Regions from separate parts of the Streptomyces sp. NPDC047982 genome, predicted to be linked through region 1. Evidence: riboswitches for the same ligand, from Rfam matches in the RefSeq annotation. Region 1 holds a riboswitch; each other region holds the start of a gene.
The links. Region 1 has a riboswitch for cobalamin ahead of ACGF2V_RS26710 (ribonucleoside-diphosphate reductase subunit alpha). Riboswitches for the same ligand answer to the same signal wherever they lie in the genome.
Positions count from the first base shown of each region.

Region 2: linked by a shared signal. The riboswitch ahead of ACGF2V_RS24025 (prenyltransferase/squalene oxidase repeat-containing protein) and the one ahead of ACGF2V_RS26710 (ribonucleoside-diphosphate reductase subunit alpha) in region 1 are both predicted to bind cobalamin.
Region 3: linked by a shared signal. The riboswitch ahead of ACGF2V_RS24220 (ABC transporter substrate-binding protein) and the one ahead of ACGF2V_RS26710 (ribonucleoside-diphosphate reductase subunit alpha) in region 1 are both predicted to bind cobalamin.

Region 1 is NZ_JBIDBS010000025.1:67,062-71,823, reverse strand. Features, by position in the region: gene ACGF2V_RS26725 (GntR family transcriptional regulator) at 1-427, shown strand, start outside; gene ACGF2V_RS26720 (DUF3311 domain-containing protein) at 759-1,034, shown strand; gene mctP (monocarboxylate uptake permease MctP) at 1,031-2,680, shown strand; cobalamin riboswitch at 2,964-3,109, shown strand; gene ACGF2V_RS26710 (ribonucleoside-diphosphate reductase subunit alpha) at 3,251-4,762, shown strand, end outside.
Region 2 is NZ_JBIDBS010000020.1:136,691-141,452, forward strand. Features, by position in the region: gene ACGF2V_RS24010 (sigma-70 family RNA polymerase sigma factor) at 1-254, opposite strand, end outside; gene ACGF2V_RS24015 (hypothetical protein) at 585-1,058, opposite strand; gene ACGF2V_RS24020 (MBL fold metallo-hydrolase) at 1,324-2,364, shown strand; cobalamin riboswitch at 2,670-2,797, shown strand; gene ACGF2V_RS24025 (prenyltransferase/squalene oxidase repeat-containing protein) at 2,912-4,195, shown strand; gene ACGF2V_RS24030 (SCO2322 family protein) at 4,252-4,762, shown strand, end outside.
Region 3 is NZ_JBIDBS010000021.1:29,615-34,376, reverse strand. Features, by position in the region: gene ACGF2V_RS24225 (iron ABC transporter permease) at 1-1,036, opposite strand, end outside; gene ACGF2V_RS24220 (ABC transporter substrate-binding protein) at 1,075-2,115, opposite strand; cobalamin riboswitch at 2,145-2,327, opposite strand; gene ACGF2V_RS24215 (alpha/beta hydrolase-fold protein) at 2,541-3,683, shown strand; gene ACGF2V_RS24210 (sensor histidine kinase) at 4,069-4,762, shown strand, end outside.

The sequences.
Region 1 (4,762 bases):
ATTGGACATCGGCTATGTCACGGCCGACGACACGCTCGCCGGGCTGCTCGACATCACGACCGGCGGCCGGGTGCTGCGGATCGAGCGGCTGCGGCTCGCCAGCGGAGAGCCGATGGCGATCGAGACCACCCACCTTTCGGCCAAACGCTTCCCGGCGCTGCGCCGTTCGCTGGTGAAGTACACATCGCTCTACACCGCGCTCTCCGAGGTGTACGACGTCAGGCTGGCCGAGGCCGAGGAGACCATCGAGACCTCGCTCGCCACGCCGCGCGAGGCGGGGCTGCTCGGTACGGACGTGGGCCTGCCGATGCTGATGCTGTCCCGGCATTCGCTGGACGGGCGGGGCGAACCGGTGGAATGGGTGCGCTCGGTCTACCGGGGCGACCGGTACAAGTTCGTGGCGCGCCTGAAGCGACCGATGGACTGACCGTCCCGTTCGCCCCCTGCGTCCCGTTCGCCCCCCTGCGGCCCGTTGCTCCTCGCGGCCCGTCCGACACCTGCGGCCGGTGCGGCTCTCACGGTCCTCCCGATCCGCCCGACGCTCCCGACCGCCCCTGTGGAACGCGCCTCCCCACAGGGGCGGTTCGCATGCCGCGCGCTCCCCGACTCCCGCACGTCTGACCATATTCCGAATATGTGCACCCGGCCGGGGAACCGTTTCCGGGCGGAAATGCGATGAGGGGGTGACGGTGACCGAATCCCTCCCCTAGATTTCCTGCGCGTCACGGCAGGTGATCAGCGAGGGACGGAGTCGCCGCATGACAGCAAGTCCGAAGGACGTGTCCGCGAGCCCGGGCGGACGGCCGCCCGCGATCACACCGGTGCGGGTGGTCATCGCCCTCTGTCTCGTCGCGCCGTTCGTCGCGATGCTCTGGGTGGGTTCGTACGCGAAGGTGGATCCCGCCTTCATCGGCATTCCGTTCTTCTACTGGTACCAGATGCTCTGGGTGCTGATCTCCACCGCGCTCACGGCGATCGCCCACAAGCTGTGGCAGCGCGACCAGCGCGCCCGCAAGGGGGGTGGGCAGGCGTGAAGGACGGTGTGAACGGCGTCGCGCTCGGCGTCTTCGTCTTCTTCTTCGCGGCCGTCACGGTCATGGGCTTCCTGGCTGCACGCTGGCGCAGGGCCGAGAACGAGGCCAGCCTCGACGAATGGGGCCTGGGCGGACGGTCGTTCGGCACCTGGGTCACCTGGTTCCTGCTCGGCGGCGACCTGTACACCGCCTACACCTTCGTCGCCGTTCCCGCGGCGATCTACGCGGCGGGCGCGGCGGGCTTCTTCGCCGTGCCGTACACGATCCTGGTGTACCCGCTGATCTTCACCTTCCTGCCCCGCCTGTGGTCGGTCTCGCACCGGCACGGCTACGTGACCACCTCCGACTTCGTCCGCGGGCGCTTCGGCTCGAAGGGGCTGTCGCTGGCGGTCGCCGTCACCGGCATCCTCGCCACGATGCCGTACATCGCGCTGCAGCTCGTCGGCATCCAGGCGGTGCTGGACGTGATGGGCGTCGGCGGCGGCGAGAACACGCACTGGTTCGTCAAGGACCTGCCGCTGCTGCTCGCGTTCGCGGTGCTCGCCGCGTACACCTACTCGTCCGGCCTGCGGGCCCCCGCGCTGATCGCGTTCGTCAAGGACGGCCTGATCTACCTGGTCATCGTGGTGGCGATCATCTACATCCCGATCAAGCTGGGCGGATTCCACGACATCTTCGCCGCCGCCGAGGAGAAGTTCGCCGGCCCGCCCGGCGGGAAGCCGACCGGCGCCCTGGCGCCCGGCGAGGCGGGCCAATGGGCTTACGCCACCCTGGCGTTGGGCTCGGCTCTGGCCCTCTTCATGTATCCGCACTCGATCACGGCGACGCTCTCCAGCCGCAGCCGCGACGTGATCCGGCGCAACACCACGATCCTGCCGATCTATTCACTGATGCTGGGCATGCTGGCGCTCCTCGGCTTCATGGCGATCGCCGCCGGGATCGAGGTGGAGAACGGGCAGTTGGCCATTCCGCAGCTGTTCGAGAACATGTTCCCCGACTGGTTCGCGGGCGTCGCGTTCGCCGCCATCGGCATCGGCGCGCTGGTGCCCGCCGCGATCATGTCGATCGCCGCGGCGAACCTCTTCACCCGCAACATCTACAAGGACTTCCTGAAGCCGGACGCGACCCCCGAGGAGGAGACCAGGGTCTCCAAGCTGGTGTCGCTGCTGGTGAAGGTCGGGGCACTGGCCTTCGTCCTCACCATGGACAAGACGGTCGCGATCAACTTCCAGCTTCTGGGCGGGATCTGGATCCTCCAGACCATGCCGGCCCTGGTCGGCGGCCTGTTCACCCGTTGGTTCCACCGCTGGGCGCTGCTCGTGGGCTGGGCGGTCGGCATGGTGTACGGGACGGTCGCCGCGTACGAGGTCGCCGGCCCGACCCAGGCGCACTTCGGCGGATCGTCCACGAAGATCCCCGGCATCGGCGAGATCGGTTACATCGGTCTGACGGCGTTCGTGCTGAACGTGGTGGTGACGGTGGTGCTGACGTTCGTCCTGAACGCCGCGAAGGCACCCGCCGGCGTCGACGAGACCTCCCCGGCCGACTACACGGCGGACGCGGGCGACCCGGGTGTCCGGGTGGAGCTGCCGCCGGCCGTGCCCGAGTCCCCGAGTTCGGCGGCGACGCAGGGTGGCGGCCGCTAGGACGTGTTTTCGAAAGTCCCGTCCGGCCCGCGACGCCTGGCACGGCGCCTCGCCACGTTGTCAGGATCGTCCACGTACGCCGCGGGCCCCGCCCTTCGGGCGGACGACGCCACTTTCGAAACACGCCCTGGAACGACCGCTCGGACGGCCCGGGACAGCCCGCCGCACCCCCTTCCCGAGGGGCGCGGCGGGGCACGTCCGCCTTCTTCCCACGAGGGCCGCAGGACGCGCCCTACGGCCTCGACGTGAGTCGGCCGACACAACATCTGGGGGCTGCCTCACCGAGCGGCCCCCACATGTATGCTCGTGCTCGCTGTCGCCGCAGGGGAATCCGGCGCGAATCCGGAACTGTCCCGCAACGGTGTGCTCGGTGCGCTTTTGCGCATGCCCGAGCAAGTCCGAGGACCTGCCGACAGCGCATCCGGTTCGACCGACCCGGATGCCAGACGTCCGGGCCTCGCGGATGGGCCGGTGGACGCCGTACGCAGTGCTGCCCCCTGTCCGGGCCCGGTGCTGCCCGGCCACCCCCGCTCCCCCGCCGGCCCCGAGCCGAGCGAGGGAGAGCACCGCGTGACCATCGCGCCAGCCGATCCGGCCCCGGTCGCCGTGTCCGAAGCGACCGTGTCCGAGGCGGCCGAGTCCGGGGGAGCCGCACACGACGGCCCCGGTACCGCACACGACGAGCCGGGAACCGCGCTGCTGCGGACCCTGACCGCGCTCACCGCCGACCTGCCCGACACCGACCCCGGCCGGGTGGCCGCCGCCGCGCTGCGCGGGCGCAGCGCCCGAGCCGACGAGGCCGAGCTGCACTCGCTGGCCACCGAGGCCGCCGCGGGGCTGATCTCCGAGGACCCCGCCTACTCCCGGCTCGCCGCCCGGCTGCTGACCCGTGCCGTCGCGGACGAGGCGGCGGGGCAGGGCGCGGTCTCCTTCTCCGCGTCCGTCGCCGTCGGCCACCGCGAGGGCCTGATCGCGGACCGCACCGCCGCGTTCGTCCAGGCGCACGCCGCCACCCTGGACGCCCTGGTCGAACGCTCCCTCGCCGACGGCGCCGACGACCGGTTCGGCTACTTCGGGCTGCGGACCCTGCACAGCCGCTACCTGCTGCGCCACCCGCACACCCGCCAGGTCATCGAGACCCCGCAGCACTTCATGCTGCGGGTCGCGTCCGGGCTCGCCGAGGACGACTCCCCGCGTGCCGTGGACGAGGTCGCGGCGCTGTACGGGCTGATGAGCCGGCTCGACTACCTTCCCTCCTCCCCCACGCTGTTCAACTCCGGTACCCGGCACCCGCAGATGTCGTCCTGCTACCTGCTGGACTCCCCGCTCGACGAACTCGACTCGATCTACGACCGCTACCACCAGGTGGCGCGCCTCTCGAAGCACGCGGGCGGCATCGGCCTGCCGTACTCCCGCATCCGGGCCCGCGGTTCGCTGATCCGGGGCACCAACGGGCACTCCAACGGGATCGTGCCGTTCCTGAAGACGCTCGACGCCTCCGTGGCCGCGGTCAACCAGGGCGGGCGCCGCAAGGGTGCCGCCGCCGTCTATCTGGAGACCTGGCACGCGGACATCGAGGAGTTCCTGGAGCTGCGCGACAACACCGGTGAGGACGCCCGCCGTACGCACAACCTGAACCTGGCGCACTGGATCCCGGACGAGTTCATGCGCCGGGTCGACGCGGACGGCGAGTGGTCGCTGTTCTCCCCCTCGGACGTGCCCGGGCTGGTCGACCTGTGGGGCGACGAGTTCGACGCCGCGTACCGGGCCGCCGAGGCGCAGGGGCTGGCCCGCAAGACCCTGCCGGCCCGTGAGCTGTACGGCCGGATGATGCGCACCCTCGCGCAGACCGGCCAGGGCTGGATGACGTTCAAGGACGCCGCCAACCGGACCGCGAACCAGACCGCCGAGCCGGGCCGCGTCGTCCACTCCTCGAACCTGTGCACCGAGATTCTCGAGGTCACCGACGACGGTGAGACGGCCGTCTGCAACCTGGGCTCGGTCAACCTCGGCGCGTTCGTCTCGGGCGGGGACATCGACTGGGAGCGGCTGGACGCCACCGTCCGCACCGCCGTGACCTTC
Region 2 (4,762 bases), on a different contig from region 1:
AGCCGGGCGGTGGCCCGGTAGTGGTTGCCGAGCACGTTCCGGGCGGTGACGAACAGCCACCCGGGCGTCGCCTCACCGTCCTTGAGCACGTGCTCCCACGCGATCCGGAACACCTCGGCGGCGATCTCCTCGGCCGCGCTCCGGTCCCCCGTTCTGCGGTGCGCGAAGGCGCGCACCCGGGGGTACTCCCGCGCGTACAACGCGGTGAACCCCGCACTCCGGCCCGAATCCCTCACGGTCTGGTTGCTCTCCACACCCCGTACATGTCATGCGCGGGGCGCATCCTTACAGAGCCCAGAAGATTTTCCGCGCCTTTCTTCCCCGGCCCGATCCGCGCGCGTCCTTCCCGGCCTACCGACGCAAGTACCCAACCTCATGGCCGAGCACGCCTAGTACTCCAGTCGCAGTTCGCTATTCCTGCTGGTCAGGAGCATGTATCTGAGCGTGCTCGGCTGACGTGTTGTCAGGTTGGGTGAGTTCGTGACCTCGGGTACGGCGGCGGTAGTGGCAGCGGCGGGCTACTGCTTGGTGTCGGCGCCGCCAGCGGGACCAGTGCAGTATGTGGTCGATGCGCCGACGGCGCGTCATTGCGGGGCGGCCAGCTGCCAGGAGCCGCCGTATTTCTGCCACGGTGAGCGGGACCAGCGCGCCGGAACCGTTTCTGCTGCCCCCTTTTGCGCTGCCGCGGCGGCCATGGCGGCGAGGAAGGCATGGGCGAGCATGGCCAGGGTGATGTGCCGGTACCAGCCCGGATACCGGCGTACCTCGTACTGGTCCAGGCCGCACTCGTTCTTTGCCGCTTGGAAGGCTTCCTCGATCGCCCACCGCGTCCCGGCGACACGCACAAGTTCCGTGACGGTGGTGCGGGTTGGTGCGTAGGCGAGGTAGTAGGCGATCTCGTCCGGGCGAGCCAGGCTGCGACGGGCCAGCACCCACCGGCCGTGGGTAGGTTCAGGACCGTCGAAGTCGTCGATCGGCGGGAGCCTCGCGGCGGCCCAGTCGTAGACGCGTGGTCCCCTTCGCTCCGGCCCCGCACGACTGACGCTCCCAGGCGTCATCCGGGGCTCGGGAGAAGGCGAAGTCGATGCGGCCCATCGCGTGAATGTGCTGGGACTTCGGCACGGCCAGAACGTAGCCGACCCCGACCTCGGGAGTGTGCGTCAACTACGCCCGGGAGATGGTCGACCAGGGCTACCACTGGAACAAGTTCTCGTTAAAGTGGTCGGGTGGTCAGGTGGCGGCGCGCAGCGCACACCGCACCGTGCCGCGCCGCACGGCCGTACGTCCGGTGAGCTGACCGGGCAGTGGGGAAAAGGGGAGCCCATGACGCAGGTGACCGATCACGGCGGGGGCGTGCACAGCATCGAGGTGCCCATCCCGGACAACCCGCTCGGCCACACCCTCGTTCACGTCCTCGACACCGACCGCGGACCGGTCCTGATCGACACCGGGTGGGACGATCCGGAGGCGTGGGACACGCTCACCGCCGGGCTGACCGCCGTCGGCGTAGCCGTCGCCGACATCCACGGCATCGTCATCACCCACCACCACCCCGATCACCACGGCCTCTCCGGCCAGGTGCGCGAGGCGTCCGGTGCGTGGATCGCCATGCACGCGGCGGACACGGAGATCGTGCGCCGCACTCGGGAGGCGGAACCCGGCACCTGGCTGAACTACCTCGTCGCCAAGCTCACCGCGGTCGGTGCGCCCGAGGCGCACCTCGCGCCGTTGCGGGCCGCGGCGGCCGACCGAGGGCGTATGCGGACCCTGCCCGGGGAGCGGGCCGCGCTGCCGGACCGGGAGATCGTGCCCGGTGAGCTGTTGGACCTGGCGGGGCGGCGGCTGCGGGCGGTCTGGACGCCCGGCCACACCCCCGGTCATGTCTGCCTGCATCTGGAGGAGAACCACCCGACCGGTCTGCCCGGCCGGGGACGGCTGTTCTCCGGGGACCATCTGCTGCCGGGGATCAGCCCGCACATCGGGCTCTACGAGGACCCGGACGCAGACACGGTCACCGATCCCCTCGGCGACTACCTCGGTTCCCTGGAGCGCGTGGGCCGGCTCGGGGTGGCGGAGGTGCTGCCCGCCCACCAGTACGCGTTCGCGGACGCGGCCGGACGCGTACGGGAGCTCCTCGACCACCACGAGGAGCGGCTGGCTGGGCTCCTCGGGCTGCTGTCCACCCCGCTGACCCCGTGGGAGCTGGCCGAGCGCATGGAGTGGAACCGGCCGTGGGACCGGATTCCGCACGGCTCGCGCAACATCGCGGTCTCGGAGGCCGAGGCGCATCTGCGGCGGCTGGTGAAGCTGGGCCGCGCGGAAGCCGTGGCGGGAAGCGATCCCGTGACGTACATCGCGGTATGAGCGGTGCGAGTGGCGTTCACCGTGGTACGTACGAGCCGCGTGTGGGCGGCGGGGGCGGCGTCGACCGTCGTACGAGTCGCGTGGGGGCAGCGGGCGTCGCGGCGGCCCGCGTCGCGGTGATGCACGTCACGGTGGCGTACGTCGCGCGGTGATGCACCTCACGGTGGCGTACGTCGCGCGGTGATGCACCTCACGGTGGCCTGCGTCGCGATGGCGCACCGCCTCGTCCTCGTCGCCGTACGAGCGCGCGTGGGCACCCCGCGTCCGACCGGAACGCCCGCCCCGGGGCCCTTCCGGTACGCCCGGTAGAGTGAATGGGTCGTCATCATGCCCGTACAGGGGGAAGCCGGTGCGAATCCGGCACTGACCACGCAGCCGTGAGCCGTCCCGTGGGCGGTGAGTCGGAATGCCCTGGACGCGGTTGTGACCGGCTCGGACCACCGGAACCCCGGTGGTCGGCACCGTCGAGGTATACGGAGTCGGAGCCTGGTGCGTGAGCGTGCCTGTGCCCGGTTCGGTTTCCCGCACAGGAGAGGCCCCGCCCGCCATGACCGTACGCCGCAGCGCGGCAACGCTCGCCGCGACCACGGCCGCCGTGCTTTGCGCGGCCGCCCCGGTCGCGGTCGCGGCGCCGTCCCCGTCGCCCACGCCGTCCGTCGCCCTGCCCGCCGGGCTGTACGGCACGAAGGACCCCACTTACGACGGTGTCTGGCGGCAGTCGCTGGCCTTCCTCGCGCAGCGGGTCGAAGGCGTGACGCCCGCCGCGAAGTCCGTGGACTGGCTGATCGGCCAGCAGTGCGCCAACGGCGCCTACGCCGCGTACCGGCCCGACGTCTCGAAGCCGTGCGACGAGAAGACGGTGCTGGACACCAACGCCACGGCGATCGCCGTGCAGGCCCTCGCCGAGGTCGGAGGACACGGGGAGACCGTGAACGACTCGGTCCGCTGGCTGAAGTCCGTGCAGAACGAGGACGGCGGCTGGGGATACGTGGCCGGCGCGCCCAGCGACGCCAACTCCACCTCCCTCGTGATCGGCGCCCTCGCCCGGCAGGGCCAGCGGCTCGCGGACATCGTCACGCCCAAGGGCAAGTCCCCGTACGATCCGCTGCTCGCGCTCTCGATCCCGTGCGGTGAGAAGGACGGCGGCGCGTTCGCGTACCAGCCGGACAAGGCGGGGAAGCTCGTGGCCAACGCGGACGCCACCGCCGCCGCCGTGCTGGGCAGCATGGGCAAGGGCCTGGCCACCGGCGACAACGCCGCCGCCAAGGGGACGAACTGCCGCCCCGCGGCCTCCGGTTCCGCCCTCACCCCCGAGCAGGCCGCCCAGAACGGCGCCCACTTCCTCGCCGGTGCCCTCGCCGCGAAGGGCCACCTCGACCTGGCCCCGATGCCGGGCGCCGAGGACTCCGGCCCGCAGCCCGACATAGGCAACACCGCGGACGCGGTCGTCGCGCTGTCCGCCTCGGGCCACCAGGACAAGGCGGCCAAGGCCGTGGCCTGGCTGAAGAAGAACTCCGGTGCCTGGGCCGAGCAGAACGGCCCCGCCGCCTACGCGCAGCTGATCCTGGCCGCGCACGCGACCGGGAACGACGCCCGGGACTTCGGCGGCGTGAACCTGGTCGACAAGCTGAACGCGACCGGTCCCAAGCCCGCGGCGATCACGACCCCCGATCCGTCCGCCGACACCGGGTACGAGGCCACGGAGAAGGACCGGGTCCACAGCGGCGACGACGTGATCGGCGGCGTGTGGTGGTTCGTCGGCATCGGCCTCGTCGTCGGTGCGGGCGTCGGCTTCCTGATCAGCGGCCGCCGGAAGAACCAGCAGCTGTGAGGCGGACGGGAGGTGCCGCCGCGGTGCTGACGGTCCTGGGCACGGTGGTGACGGCCATGCTGCTGGCCGTGCTGGGCGCGGGAGAGGCCCAGGCGGCCGGCTACCGGTACTGGTCGTTCTGGGAGGGCTCCGGCGAGAGCTGGACGTACGCCACCCAGGGCCCCGCCCTGGTCCGGCCGGACGACGGTTCCGTGCAGGGCTTCCGGTTTTCGGTGAGCGAGGACTCCCAGGACGCGGCCCGGCCGCGCCACGCGCCCGGCTTCGCGAAGATCTGCGCGGACACCCCGGCCGAGAAGGGATCCAAGCGGGTCGCGCTCGTCATCGACCCGGGCACGGCGGCGGACGCCCCGGACGGGCGGACCCCGCCCCCGCTGCGGACCGCGTGCGCCCTGGTCGCCCCGGACGCGAGCACCGCCGAGGCCCTCGCCTCGGTGGCCAAGCCGCTGCGTTACGACGGCAACGCGCTGCTGTGCGCCATCTCCGGCTACCCGGCCTCCGGCTGCGGCGAGCAGGTGTCGGGCGACGGGCACAAGAAGCCTGACGCGTCCGCCTCCGCCACGTCCGCCA
Region 3 (4,762 bases), on a different contig from region 1:
GGAAGAAGGGACCCCCGCACAGCGCGGTGAGCACCCCGACGGGAAGTTCCATCGGCGCCGCGACGGTGCGGGCGGCGATGTCGGCCCACATCAGGAAGACGGCTCCGCCCAGAGCGGCCGTCGGCAGCACGCGGCGGTGGTCGCCGCCGACCAGGAGCCGCACGGTGTGCGGCAGCATCAGGCCGACGAAGCCGATCGGCCCGGCCGCCGCGACCAGCACCCCGGTGACCAGGGACAGCAGGACGAACATGCGGGCCCGGAACCGGGCCACGTCGAGCCCCATCGTGCCCGCGGCCTCCTCGCCCGCCAGCAGCAGGTTCAGATTCCGTGCCTGCACCAGCAGGACGGCGGTGCCCAGCAGCAGGGCGGCGCCCGGCAGCCAGAGCGTGTCCCAGCCGACGCCGCCGAGGCCGCCGAGGGTCCAGGCGAGGACGGCACGGGCCTCGTTGCCCCGGCCGGTGGTGAGAAGCAGCAGGTCCGTGACCGCGGTGAGCACCGACGCCACCGCCACACCGGACAGCACGAGCCGTACCGAGGTGATGCGTCCGCCGGTGCGCGCGGTCGCGTACACCACCAGCAGCGCGCCCAGGGCACCGGCGAACGCGGCGGCCGGCAGCGAGACGGGGCCGAGCACGCCCACGCCGAGCACGATCACCGAGACCGCGCCCAGTGACGCGCCGGAGGACACGCCCAGCAGGTACGGCTCGGCCAGCGGATTGCGGATCAGGGCCTGCATCGCCGTGCCCACCACCGCCAGCCCGGCCCCGGTCACGGCGCCGAGCAGCACACGCGGCGCCCGCACGTCCAGGACGATGGTCTCCCGGGCGCGGGTCCAGGACGGCTCCCGCCAGTCGGCGCCCAGCGCGTGCGTGACGATGCCCCACACCTGGCCGGGCGGCACGTGCACCGAGCCGATGGCCAGGCCGGCGGTGGCGGAGACCACCAGCAGCAGCGCGAGGACGGTCAGCACCAGGGGGAGGGGAACACGTCCCGAGCGGCCCGCGCGGCGTGTGCTCCGCGCGACCGGCCCGTCCACCGCCGCGTCGGCCGGGCCGGCCTTCACGGGCGTCCGCGTCACCGGAACCTCTCGGGATGCAGACCGCGTGCCAGGCCGTCGACCGCGTAGGCGGACCGGATGCCGACGAGGGTCGCGGTCAGCGGCAGGACCACGAACCGCTGGTTCCTGATGGCGGGAACATCGGCGAGAGCGGGCTGCGAGAGCAGGAACTCCTTCTTCTGCTCGACGCTTCCGGACCCCGCGTAGTCGTAGATCACCACGACCTCCGGCCTGCGGGCCACGACCTGCTCCCAGGAGACGTCCCCGAAGACGTCGTCGAGGTCCGCGAAGACGTTGCGGCCACCCGCCAGCCCGATCAGGTCGTTGCCCAGGCCCTTGCCGCCCGCGGTCAGGGCGGTCTTGTCGCCGCTGTCGTAGACGAAGACGGGCACGTCGGGCCCGCTCCCGACGGCCGCGACGGCCCTGTCGACGCGTGCCCTCAGATCGGCCACCAGAGCGGAGGCACGGTCCGGGACGCCGAAAATGCGGCCGAGTGTGCGGATCTCGTCGTAGGTGTCCCGCATCGTCACCCGCTTCTTGCCGCAGTACTCGCGGTTGAGGTAGGTGTCGATGCCCGCTTCGGCGAACGCCTTGCGCGAACGGCCCTCGTTCTCGGCGAACGCGCTGCCGTAGCCGCCGTAGACGAAGTCCGGCTCCGCGTCCAGGACCGTCTCGAAGGACGGTTCCCTCTTCGCCAGCTCGGGTACGGCCGCGAAGTCCTTCCTCAGCTCGGGCAGGACGGCCGAGTCGGGGAAGGCGGTACCGACCATGCGGTCGCCGAGGCCCAGGGCGAGCAGCAGTTCGGCCGGGTGCTGATGGATCGTCACCACGCGCGAGGGCGGTTCGTCGTAGGTCGTTCTCACCCCGCAGTTGTCGACGGCGACCGGGAAACCGCTGACCCGCGACGCACCGGCCTTCGGTTTCCTGGGGGAGTCGTCGGCGCCGCAGCCGGCCGTCAGCAGGGCGGTGGCCAGGGCCACGACCCCGGCGACGGCACGCAGGGTGCGCCGGGTCCGGGCAGGGTGAGAGCAGGGGCGGCGGGATGTGCCGAAGTACACGTAGAGCCTCCTGGGGAGTCCGCGCTCCTCAAAACGGGCCCGCGACAGGCCAGTTTCCTGACTCCCGGATCGACGTTCCCCCCGCCTTCCCGCGCCGCGCGCAGTGGCATGTCGAAGGGTTGCACTCCCCGGTCACAGTGGCGGGACCGTGCCGGATTCGCACCGGCTTCCTGTCTCCCGTCGCGGCGATGACCTGCCGATATTACGTTCGTCCGAGGTCGGCGCACAGAGGGGGCCCATGTGAGTGATCGCACGCCCAGGGACCGGAACGCGTCTTTCGGCCACTCGCCGACGCGACCGGACCACGTGGTCCGGGAGGCCGGGTGCGACCGTCGTCAACACGCGGTTCCCCAAGTCTCGCGTTCGACGTAAAAAGGCGGAAAAGGGTAAACCATCTTCCTGTGTGCGACATCCTCACTGGCGTGATGAGCCTGACGGGGACACCCGTTTTCCTGGCCACGATCACGCTGGCCCTGGTCAGCGTGCTGCTTCCCCTGCTGTTGTGGGGACGGGTGCGGGGCCCCGCCGTGGTGCGCGGCGCGAGCCGCCTGGCGATGGTCGTCCTCGCACAGGGGGCGGCCGTGCTGAGCGTCTTCGTGGTGGTCAACAACACCAACGGCCTGTACGACAGCTGGGCCGACCTGCTCGGCACCGGACACCACGTCGTCGCCGCCCCGGACCTCGGACGCGACGGACTCGGGAGTCACAAGGACCGGGCCAACGAACCGAAGGTCGTCCAGGACTTCAGACCGGCCCGCGACGCCCGGATGGGGCACAACGTCCGCGTCACCCATGTGCGCGGCCGGGTGTCGGGGGTGTACGGCGAGGTGTATGTATGGCTGCCGCCTCAGTACGACCAACCGGCCTTCCGACACCAGAAGTTCCCCGTGGTCGAACTCCTCGGCGGCTTCCCCGGTTCGGCGAAGGCGTGGTTCAGCAGCCTTCGGGTGCAGTCGCAGCTGGAGGCCCGGATGCGAAGCGGTGAGATCGCCCCGTTCATCCTCGTGGAACCGCGCACCAACCTGCTGGCCGGTCAGGACACCGGATGTGCCAATGTGCCGGGCGTCGTGGACGCCGAATCGTGGCTCAGCGTGGACGTCCGGCAGATGGTGATCGACACCTTTCGCGCGCGGGGCGGCGCGGAGGGGTGGGCGGTGGCCGGTTACTCGGCCGGGGCACACTGCGCCGTGAAGATGGCACTCGCCCATCCGGAACGGTACCGGGCGGCCGTGGGCCTCTCCGGCTACAACGACCCGGCCGCCGAACGGGTCTCCCTCACGGCCCGCGCCCCCGAACTGCGGCGCACCAACAACCCGCTGTGGATCCTGCGCCACGCGAGCACGCCTCCGCGCGTCTCGCTCTATCTCTCGGGCGGACGCGACGACGGCTACCGTGACGGCGTCGCGCTGCGACGCGCGGCGATGCCCCCGACACGGGTGGTGGTGGCCCGGGTGACCGGCCCGCACACCATCGGGCTGTGGAAACGCCAGGTGCCGCAGGTCTTCCGCTGGCTGACGGCCGAACTGTCGCCGCCGGCGGGGCGGGTGGCGCCGGCGAAGGGCGTCTGAGGAGCCGGGAAGCGGCGGGGACGGGCCGGACGGGCAGAGGCGGGGCGAGGACCGACGGGGGCGACGGCACGGAAGGTACCGACGCGGTGCGCGCCGGACGGTCGGGCCCTCGGGGCCGTCCGTCCGACGGCATGCCGGTCGGGCGTCGGCCGAATGGAGTCGTCGGGGCGCCCGGCCGGGCGATCGTGACGACGGTCCGGGGCATCGGCCCGGGGCGCCGTCGACGCTCCCGGCGCACGGGCGGAAACCGGGCGTCGGAAGCCTGGGGCGGGGGCGGGCGCCGGGGTCCGGCGCCTCGGCAGGGGGCGGACCACGGATGTCGGAGGCCGGGACGTCCGTCCCGCGCGGCGATGCCCGATGCGGCCGACGACCCTACGGTGGTGCCATGGCGGTGATCAGTATGCGAAGGAAGGGGGAACGGTCCCGGCTCGGTGTGATGGACACACTGGGCCTGGTCGTCCTGTTCATTCTGTCCGTCGTGGCCGCCTCGATCGTGCCGCACGAACGCGACTTCTCCCTGCGGTGGCAGGCGGTGGTGCTGGCGGGCATCGGTTGCTCCGCGCTGGTGTGGCGGCGCCGTCACCCGGTCGGCGTACTGGCCGTCGCGATCGGCTGCGGAGTGGCCTTCCAGGTGCTCGGATTCCGGGAGAGCCCGCTGGTCATCAGCCCCGTCCTGGTGTCGGTCTACACCGTCGCCGCGCGCACCGACCGGCGAGTGACCTGGACCTCGGCACTGTCGACGGCGGCCATTCTGGTGGGCGCCGCCGTGCTGTGGGATCCGCGTTCCTGGCTGGCCCCGGACAACGCGGCGATGCTGGCGTGGACGGCGCTGCCCGCCGCCATCGGTGACGGGGTGCGCTCGCGTCGCGCCTATGTGGCCGCGGTGGAGGAGCGGGCGGAACACGCGGAGCGCACGCGCGAACAGGAGGCGGAGCAGCGGGTGGCGGCCGAGCGGGTGCGGATCGCGCGCGAACTGCACGACATCGTCGCCCACCACATCGCCCTCATCAACGCCCAGGCGGGCGTGGCGGTCCACCTCGTGGAACGGCGGCCGGAGAAGATCCTGGCCGCGCTGGAGG